One region of the Pseudoalteromonas sp. SWXJ133 genome, then DNA from elsewhere that is predicted to be linked to it. Evidence: riboswitches for the same ligand, from Rfam matches in the RefSeq annotation. Region 1 holds a riboswitch; the other holds the start of a gene.
The links. Region 1 has a riboswitch for lysine ahead of lysC (lysine-sensitive aspartokinase 3). Riboswitches for the same ligand answer to the same signal wherever they lie in the genome.
Positions count from the first base shown of each region.

Region 2: another riboswitch for lysine. It lies ahead of dapA (4-hydroxy-tetrahydrodipicolinate synthase); the one in region 1 lies ahead of lysC (lysine-sensitive aspartokinase 3).

Region 1 is NZ_JADYXJ010000011.1:39,253-43,573, reverse strand. It holds gene nhaD (sodium:proton antiporter NhaD) at 86-1,333, shown strand; lysine riboswitch at 1,435-1,607, shown strand; gene lysC (lysine-sensitive aspartokinase 3) at 1,683-3,086, shown strand; gene I6F40_RS10310 (4'-phosphopantetheinyl transferase family protein) at 3,175-3,933, opposite strand; gene I6F40_RS10305 (sodium-dependent transporter) at 4,075-4,321, shown strand, end outside.
Region 2 is NZ_JADYXJ010000023.1:9,498-13,818, reverse strand. It holds gene I6F40_RS15275 (protein adenylyltransferase SelO) at 1-1,195, opposite strand, end outside; gene I6F40_RS15270 (DNA-3-methyladenine glycosylase I) at 1,207-1,902, opposite strand; lysine riboswitch at 2,095-2,295, shown strand; gene dapA (4-hydroxy-tetrahydrodipicolinate synthase) at 2,487-3,371, shown strand; gene I6F40_RS15260 (2,3,4,5-tetrahydropyridine-2,6-dicarboxylate N-succinyltransferase) at 3,387-4,127, shown strand; gene I6F40_RS15255 (PLP-dependent decarboxylase) at 4,127-4,321, shown strand, end outside.

The DNA.
Region 1 (4,321 bases):
TAAAATTCGCGCCGAAAATAGGCACATGAAATGGAACGTTATTTGTGTGTTTTTTAAAAACTAAATCAAAGGTTGTTTAACTACCATGGTTTCCTCGATTATTCTAACCCTAATAGCGATTGCTTTTTTACTGATCGTTATAGAAGATATAATCCATGTCAATAAAGCTAAAACCACGCTGTTTTTTGGTACGCTTTGCTGGATTCTTCTTTTTATATACCCTCTACACGGGCAAAGCCCCGATACGATTCAACACCTTTTAAATGAAAATATTTTAGAAATTGCCTCTCTATGGTTATTTTTAATGGCTGCAATGACCTTTGTAGCGTATTTAAATTCAAAGGGGTTTATAGAAAATATTGTGCATCGTGTTATGCCAAAAAGTATTAGCGAAAGAAAGCTGATGTTTTTGGTGGGTGGTTTTGCATTTTTGTTTTCGTCGATTTCAGATAACGTAACAGCTACGCTTATATCGCTCGCGGTTGTTATGTCGTTAAAACTTGAACCTAAAAAACTCATTAAATACGCCACGCTTATTGTGTTTGGGGTTAACTCAGGTGGGGTATCGCTAATAACCGGTGACGTAACCACACTGATGATATTTTTAGATGGCAAAGTAACCATTGCTCATTTATTGCTACTTATAGCGCCAGCACTTGCAAGCGTTATGCTTCTAGCTGCGCTACTGTCTATCGGTATGAAAGGGCGAGTTGAATTTGCCGGTGCAGGTAAAACCCGCATTGAAAAAACCGACATTACCATTGCTGTTATATTTTTATCTACCGTAATTAGCACACTTACGCTGAGTGTAATTTACAGCGTACCGCCTTTACTCACCTTTTTGTTTGGCTTATCAGTAATGTTTTTAGTAGCGCAATTTTTAATGCGCAAAAAAGACATAAACAAAGACATAATCGATTTTGTTCGCGATATAGAATACGACACATTATTGTTTTTTGTAGGTGTACTTTTACTTGTAGGCGCACTTAAAGAAATTGGTATGTTGAGTAAATTTACTGACCTATATACGGTAATGGCACCCGAGTACGCAAACTACTTAATGGGCATATTATCAGCGGGGGTCGATAACGTACCGCTTACTGCTGCTTTATTAAAAGCCGATATAGTAATGAGCCAACAGCACTGGTTGTCGTTTACGTATGCAACGGGCGTGGGCGGTTCAATGCTTATCATTGGGTCGGCTGCAGGCATTATTGCCATGAGTAAAGTTAAAGCGCTTACCTTTATGAGCTACTTGCGTTTATCGCTGCATTTATTAATTTGCTACACCGTAGGTTATGCAGGCTCGTATTACATGGGCAGTTTTATTTGATGCATAAATTATTAAATGCTTGACAGCTAGACGTCTAAACGATAACTTTCAAAGCCCCGCTACTTAGTGGGGTTTTGTTTTATTAGCCACTGGTTAATAAAGCATTCAGAAGAGGTGCGATACTTAGGTACTTAATGTTAGGCGACGAATGCCGATGATCATTAAGGAGGGAAGTACTCGCCGAGGAAAATAATGGTACGTCGTCATTGCTTTTCGGTTTATGGGGCTGAATCCTCAAAACTGTCACCAATATAGGTGGAGAGCTTCTGGCAGTGGACTTATCTTCAAGCATTCCTTTGCCAAGTTCTTCTTGTTTTATTGCGGTTTGGATACCGCGAAAGGAGACTAAATGACTACCCAATCAGCGCCACAAACAGTGCCTCAAACAGAGTTAAGCGCAAAATCAGATTACATCGTTGCCAAGTTTGGCGGAACAAGTGTTGCAAACTTTGAAGCGATGAGTCGCTGTAGCGAAATTATTGTTGCAGATAAAAGCGTACGTATTGTTGCCGTGAGCGCTAGTGCCGGCGTAACTAACCACTTAGTTGCACTGTGCAAACCAAGTATTACCTCAAGTGAGCGTCAAGAACACATAAACGGCGTGCTTGCTATTCAACACACTATTTTAGATGAGTTATCGCTAGATGCCGATTTAGCGGTTGGCTTTAACGAAACCCTAAAAGCATTTCAAACATTGGCTCAAGAGTCACTAACAACCGATCAGCAACACGACGAGCTACTTAGCTTTGGTGAGCGTTTATCGTCGTATTTATTTGCACAGGTACTTCGTTTACAAGGTTTAAATGCCGATCGCTTTGATGTGCGCAAGGTGCTTAAAACCGACAGCCAATTTGGTAAAGCAACGCCTAATGTTGCAGCCACAGCGCAAGCTGCTAAAGAACATTTAATCCCGTTATTAGACGCTCAAGTAATTGTGACTCAGGGCTTTATTGGCAGCGACGAGTACGGTCAAACAACAACGCTTGGACGTGGTGGTTCTGACTATAGCGCTGCATTACTAGCTGAAGCAATTAACGCTAAAAGTGTGCATATTTGGACCGACGTAGTGGGTATTTTTAGCACCGACCCGCGTTTATGCGCAAAAGCGACGCCAATTGCACGTTTAAGTTTTGACGAAGCCGCTGAAATGGCGACCTTTGGCGCAAAAGTATTGCACCCAGCGACTATTTTACCAGCGAGCCGTAGCCACATTAATGTATTTGTAGGCTCTAGCCGCGAGCCAGAGCGTGGCGGTACATGGATTGAGCGCGAAAAATCGCAGCAACCAGGTATACGCGCAGTAACGCAACGTAAAAACCAAATATTGCTTACGCTTAAAAGCCCAGAAATGCTCCTAGCAAGTGGCTTTTTAGCACGCGTATTTACACTATTAAGTGAATACAATATATCGGTCGATTTGGTAACCACATCAGAAATCAGCGTAGCTATAACCCTTGATAACGCGCAAAACGCATCGCGACCAGAGCTTGATCAAGAGTGCCTAGATAAGCTTGCAGAATTTTGCCATGTATCGGTAGAAAACAACCTAACATTGGTGGCACTTATTGGTTCTGAGATTCAATTACGCCAACACGAAATGAACTTAATGAGTGTATTAAAAGACTTTAATATTCGACTAATTTGTCACGGTGCTAGTAAGCACAACCTGTGCTTTTTAGTAGAGCAAACTGAGTCAGATAACGTGGTGCAGTCTATTCATAGCCGTTTATTAGAAAACGATTTTGCTGCTTAAATAATTTTACTATTAAGAAGCGGTTATTCAGGAAAGCGATTTATTAAAGTTAACTAGTAAAGTTACTTAATAAAGTCACTTAACAAAATTAATTAACAAAGTCGGTTAATAAAAAGCATCGCCAGTCGGTGCTTTTTTTATGCACCACACTTACATCAAAACAAACATTGCAGTCACTGCTATCAGCTACAGTAATGCTATTACTGCAAGCACTCAGCTTTGCACTATGTAATTCGTTAAACACATTGGGGCTAAGTAGTTGTGCAATAGGGCGGCTGGTGGCTTTAGCAAGTGACTCTTTTAATGTCCAAATTCTAAAAAACGTATCTGCTTGGGCTTGGGTATTAGTGGGCTCGGTAATAAGTGTAATTTCATCATTATGATAAAAATGCTTAGCGAGCTTTTCAAATGGGCGCTTTAGGCTTACTTTTTCAATATCAAAACCAAACTCACTTTTATCAAAATTAAGCGCGACCCCAACCAAACCATGCGAATGCGAAATACAGGTATTAATAACATCACCACTTACATGTATTTGCAGCTTTGAGCTTGCTTCGTCAAATTCTGTACTCATTTTATTAAGCGCCACGTGCGCATGTTGCGGCTGCGCTATTTTAATAAGGTGTTTTAACAATAACCGCGTAGCTAAATACTCTTGCTTAGCTTGAGGGCTTTTGCGGCGGTTTATAATGGTTAACTCAAATGGGCTTAAGCAATCGGGCAAATTAAAGTCACTAAGCTCAAGTGTTTTAGCATTAAATAATAAAAGGCTGTTACTTGCTAAAGACAAATTTGCCAATTGAGTTGAAGTAATACTCAAGGTGTTTTTAAAATAGTGTTCAGTCATAAAAGCCCTAAAGCAAAAGAAGTCGCTGATATTGTGAGCGGTTAACGCCACTAATAAAGGCTGGGTACAATTTTATTACTCAGCTGGCATGAAATATGGTTTAATTCACAATAATCAAAATAATAACAGATTTGTAGATGTATGGCACAAGTGCGTGATGGGTTTCAAAGCCGACTCGGTTTTGTTTTAGCCGCTGCTGGCGCAGCAGTGGGTTTGGGTAATATTTGGGGTTTTCCTACGCAAGCGGCCAACCATGGTGGCGGTGCATTTTTACTGGTTTACTTTATTGTTATATTTTTACTTGCGCTCCCTGCGCTGTATACCGAACTTTATTTAGGTCACAAAGCACAAGCTAATCCTGTAAAAGCATTGGGCGATGCATGGCAAA
Region 2 (4,321 bases), on a different contig from region 1:
TATTATCGTCGGTTAAGCTTACCCACTTAGCTCTCCATTCAATTAGCGACTCTGGTATTACTACTTCTTCTTTTAAGGATTCAGTAAGCGCATCGAAAGTATTGGTGTAGTCGAGCTGGTTATCTTTTAATAGTGTTAACAACTCTGCGATTAACTCGCCGCTACTATTACAAGATTCATTTAAACCCAGTTTTTGTGCCCACATAGCCGTAAACTCAGTATTAAATTGCTCAGCAAAACTATTAATAAATGGCGTCATTAGCGAAACAGCTTGCTCGTCATCATCACTAATAAGAGGTATTAAACTTTCAGCTAAGCGAGCACAGTTCCAATTTGCCATATTAGGCTGATTACCAAATGCATAACGCCCTTGTTTATCAATAGAGCTAAATACAGTATCAAAGTCAAAGCTGTTCATCATCGCACACGGACCGTAATCAATGGTTTCCCCGCTCACTAGCGTATTATCGGTATTCATTACTCCATGAATAAAACCAACACGCATCCAACTGATAACTAATTTAACTTGGTTTTTAATGACAGCCCCTAAAAATGCTAAATAACGCTGCGATCCTGTATCGGTTATTTCTGGGTAGTGTCGCTCTATAGCTAAATCGGCTAAATTTTTAAGCCCTTCAACATCGCCTTGCGTCGCTAAATATTGAAACGAGCCAACACGAATATGACTGGTTGCTAAACGAGTAACTATTGCGCCTGCTTGTGGTGGATTACGATAAACCGTTTCACCACTACCAACGACCGCTAAGCAACGTGTGGTTTTAATGCCTAGTGCATGCATTGCCTCGCTCATTACGTATTCACGAATAGCAGGACCAAGTGCGCAACGTCCATCTCCCCCTCTTGAGTAAGGAGTAGCACCAGAGCCTTTTAATTGAATATCCCACAACTGGTTTTTATCATCATTAATAGCGCCCAGTAAATGCGCTCGTCCATCACCTAAACGTGGTGAAAAATGCCCAAATTGGTGCCCAGAGTAACCAAGTGCTACTGCAGGAATAGCCTGTTTTTCGTTACCACTAAAAATATTGGCACGTAAGTCGTCAGCAACATTAATATTAAATTGTTTTGCTAAACCATCGTTCCACAGCAATAACTGAGGAGAGGCAACACTTGCAGGAAAATCTTCAATGGCAAAGTTTTCCGTAATGTCTGTGTATCTTGGCACTAATTTCATGATAGTTCCTATTATTGCTGGCTTATACCAACACGGTTATCGCCTACACCATAGGCCACAATTAAGCTTAGTTCTTGCATGCTTAAACCACTTTGCTTTTGCATTTCATTAAAAAAAGCTTGGGCTGCACTCAGTGACTTTTTAGTTTGTAAGCCACCGTCTATAATTTTATGAGCACGTAAGTAATTCTCTACATCGCGTGATAATAAAAAGGTATCTTTACCAAGTGCTCGCAGCGCATAAGGTCCTGTATTTCCGCCTAAACGCGAACCATGCTTTTTTAAATACGCCCATAAACCAATAATATCGTCTGTTGGCCAATTAGCGACAAACTGGCTAAAACTGCCATGCTCTTGTGCTATTTCGTGGATCATGTAAGCATTTTCGGTAATTGTTTTTACTTTTTTGTAGTTACGAACAATACGCTCATCCGTTGCTTTTTGTTCTAGCATATCGGGTGGCATCATTAATAATTTATCAACGCTAAAATCCCAAAAAACCTCTCTAAAGCCCGGCCACTTATTATTAATTACTGACCAATAAAAGCCGCTTTGAAATACTTTTCGAGTAAATTCTTCAAGCCAATCGTCGTCACTTAACGTGCTTAGTTGTTTTTTAGATAGCGGTTTTGCAAGTAATAACTTAAGCATTTTTTCAGAGCCTTTTCGCTCTACCGCTCGCTTATAAATATCGCTAAATTTTTCCATCTGATTAATGCCTTACTTCTACTATGGGGCTAGTGTACGAGAAAAGCACCCAATACGTAACCACCCCTCTTTTCGATGAATTAATCTGTATTTAGTAGCTTGACATCCAGATGGCTAAAATGCTTTAATCGCTGCAATTACCCTATTTAAATTGCACAGGCTTGTAAGTTTTTACTCTACAAACAGGTGCAAAGGGCTAGAAGAGGTGCGTTATTCAGGTAGTGTATGTTAGGAGCGCAAACTCCAGTGAACATACGTGAGGGGAATTAACGCCGAGAAGTAATCACTTTTGCGAGGTGTTTATTTCGGGCGACTAGGTTGAACCCTAGCGACTGTCACCAATAGCTGCTTATAAAAAGCAGCTTATTAGTTTGGTGGAGAGCTTCTGGTCTTAAATATTAAGGCCGTGCGCCCTATTATTTTAAGCCCATTCGCTCTTCGAATTATTAGTTCGAACGACGTTAATGCGGCTCCTTCCATAAAGCTTTTTTAACTCTTCGAATAATACCAATTGCATTAAATTAGTTATCGCTAAAATGATCACGTTTTTAATAAAATTGGTACAAATTATAAGTTCGTGAGAGATGATCAACAACTTCAATTTAAACGACTACTCATTGTGGACCGCGCTCGTTACGCCATTTGATCAACACGGCGATGTTGACTACAACACGTTAACCAAGCTGGTTAGCGATCAAGAAGCGGCACATAACGGTATTTTACTACTTGGCAGTACAGGCGAAGGTTTAGCACTAACGCTAAAAGAGCAACAAGCCATTGTTGAACACGTGTGCCAACTAAAACCAGCGGTACCATTAATGGTTGCTGTTGGCGGTAGTAATCTAAAGCAACAAATTGAGTGGGTTAACTACTGTAATAAACTACCTATTCATAGCTTTTTACTTGGCTCGCCGCTTTATGCAAAACCCGGTGCTATAGGTCAAACCCATTGGTTTGAAAGCCTACTTAATGCAAGCGCTCACCCGTGTATGCTTTATAACGTACCGGGTCGAAGTGCTATTAGCATTCCAACGGCAACAATTCAAAACCTACAAAACAATAAAAATTTATGGGCGTTAAAAGAAGCGAGCGGCAGCATTGCTCAGTTTGAGGCTTATCGACAAGCAGCGCCTAATTTAGCTATTTTTAGTGGCGACGATGCGCTAATGCCTTATTTTGCTCAAGCTGGTGCAAAAGGTTTAGTGTCAGTAGCTGCAAACGCATGGCCGGTGCAAACGCATGAATTTGTAAAGCGTAGTTTAAGCGGTCAATACCCTAATTTATTTGCTCAGTGGTCAAGCGCTATTAATAGCCTATTTGCTGTCGCAAACCCTATTCCCGTAAAGGTATTAATGCATTTGCAAGGGCGATTAACAAGCCCGCAATTGCGTCCACCTTTAACACACCTTGAGTTAACTCAAACCGATTGCATCACAACTGCAAACAACACCATTTTATCTTGGCATTAAACACAGGTTTTTATAATGAGCTGGTTAGAACTATTAAATAATTTAGAATCGGGCGCAGTACGCGCAGCATCACAAAACGAAAGCGGCCAATGGCAAGCTAACGTAGAAGTAAAACAAGGCATTTTAGAAGCCTTTAAAAATGGCACTAATACTGAGTTTGCAGGTGGCTTTGTTGATAAGCATAACCTAGCTCCGCAAGAATTTAGTACTGAAGATGGCGTACGTATGGTGCCAGGTGGCTCTAGTGTTCGCCGTGGTGCTTATGTTGCTAAAGGCACCATTATTATGCCACCAGCGTATGTAAACATTGGTGCATACATCGACGAAGGCACAATGGTTGATAGCCATGCATTAGTTGGTTCGTGTGCGCAAGTAGGTAAAAACGTACATTTAAGTGCTGCAGTGCAGCTTGGTGGTGTACTTGAGCCAATTGGTGCAAGCCCAGTCGTTGTAGAAGACGATGCTTTTATTGGTGCAGGCTGTATTATTGTTGAAGGCGTAGTCATTAAAAAAGGCGCAGTACTTGCCCCTGGCGTGCGTTTATCAGCGACTATTCCGGTATACGACTGCGTAAACGAGCGCCAACTTGATAAAGGCGAGCCAATCCCTGAGTACGCTATTGTAATACCAGGCTCTCGCCCTGCTTCAAACGAATGGGCGCGCGAGCAAGGCTTAAGTATGTCGTGTGCGTTAATTGTTAAATACCGCGACGAGAAAAGCGATGCATCGTTATTGCTTGAAGAGGTTTTACGATAATGAGTTTTTTGAGCACGCCTATCAAAGCCGCTGTAAATACAATTACACAACAACTTGATACACCTTTTTTTGTTTACGACTTAGATAAACTAAACACGCATCTTGCGCGTTTAGTTGCGCAAACCGACGTAAAACTATGGTACGCCGTTAAAGCAAATCCATTGTCTAAAATTATTCAAAGCTTAGACAACGCT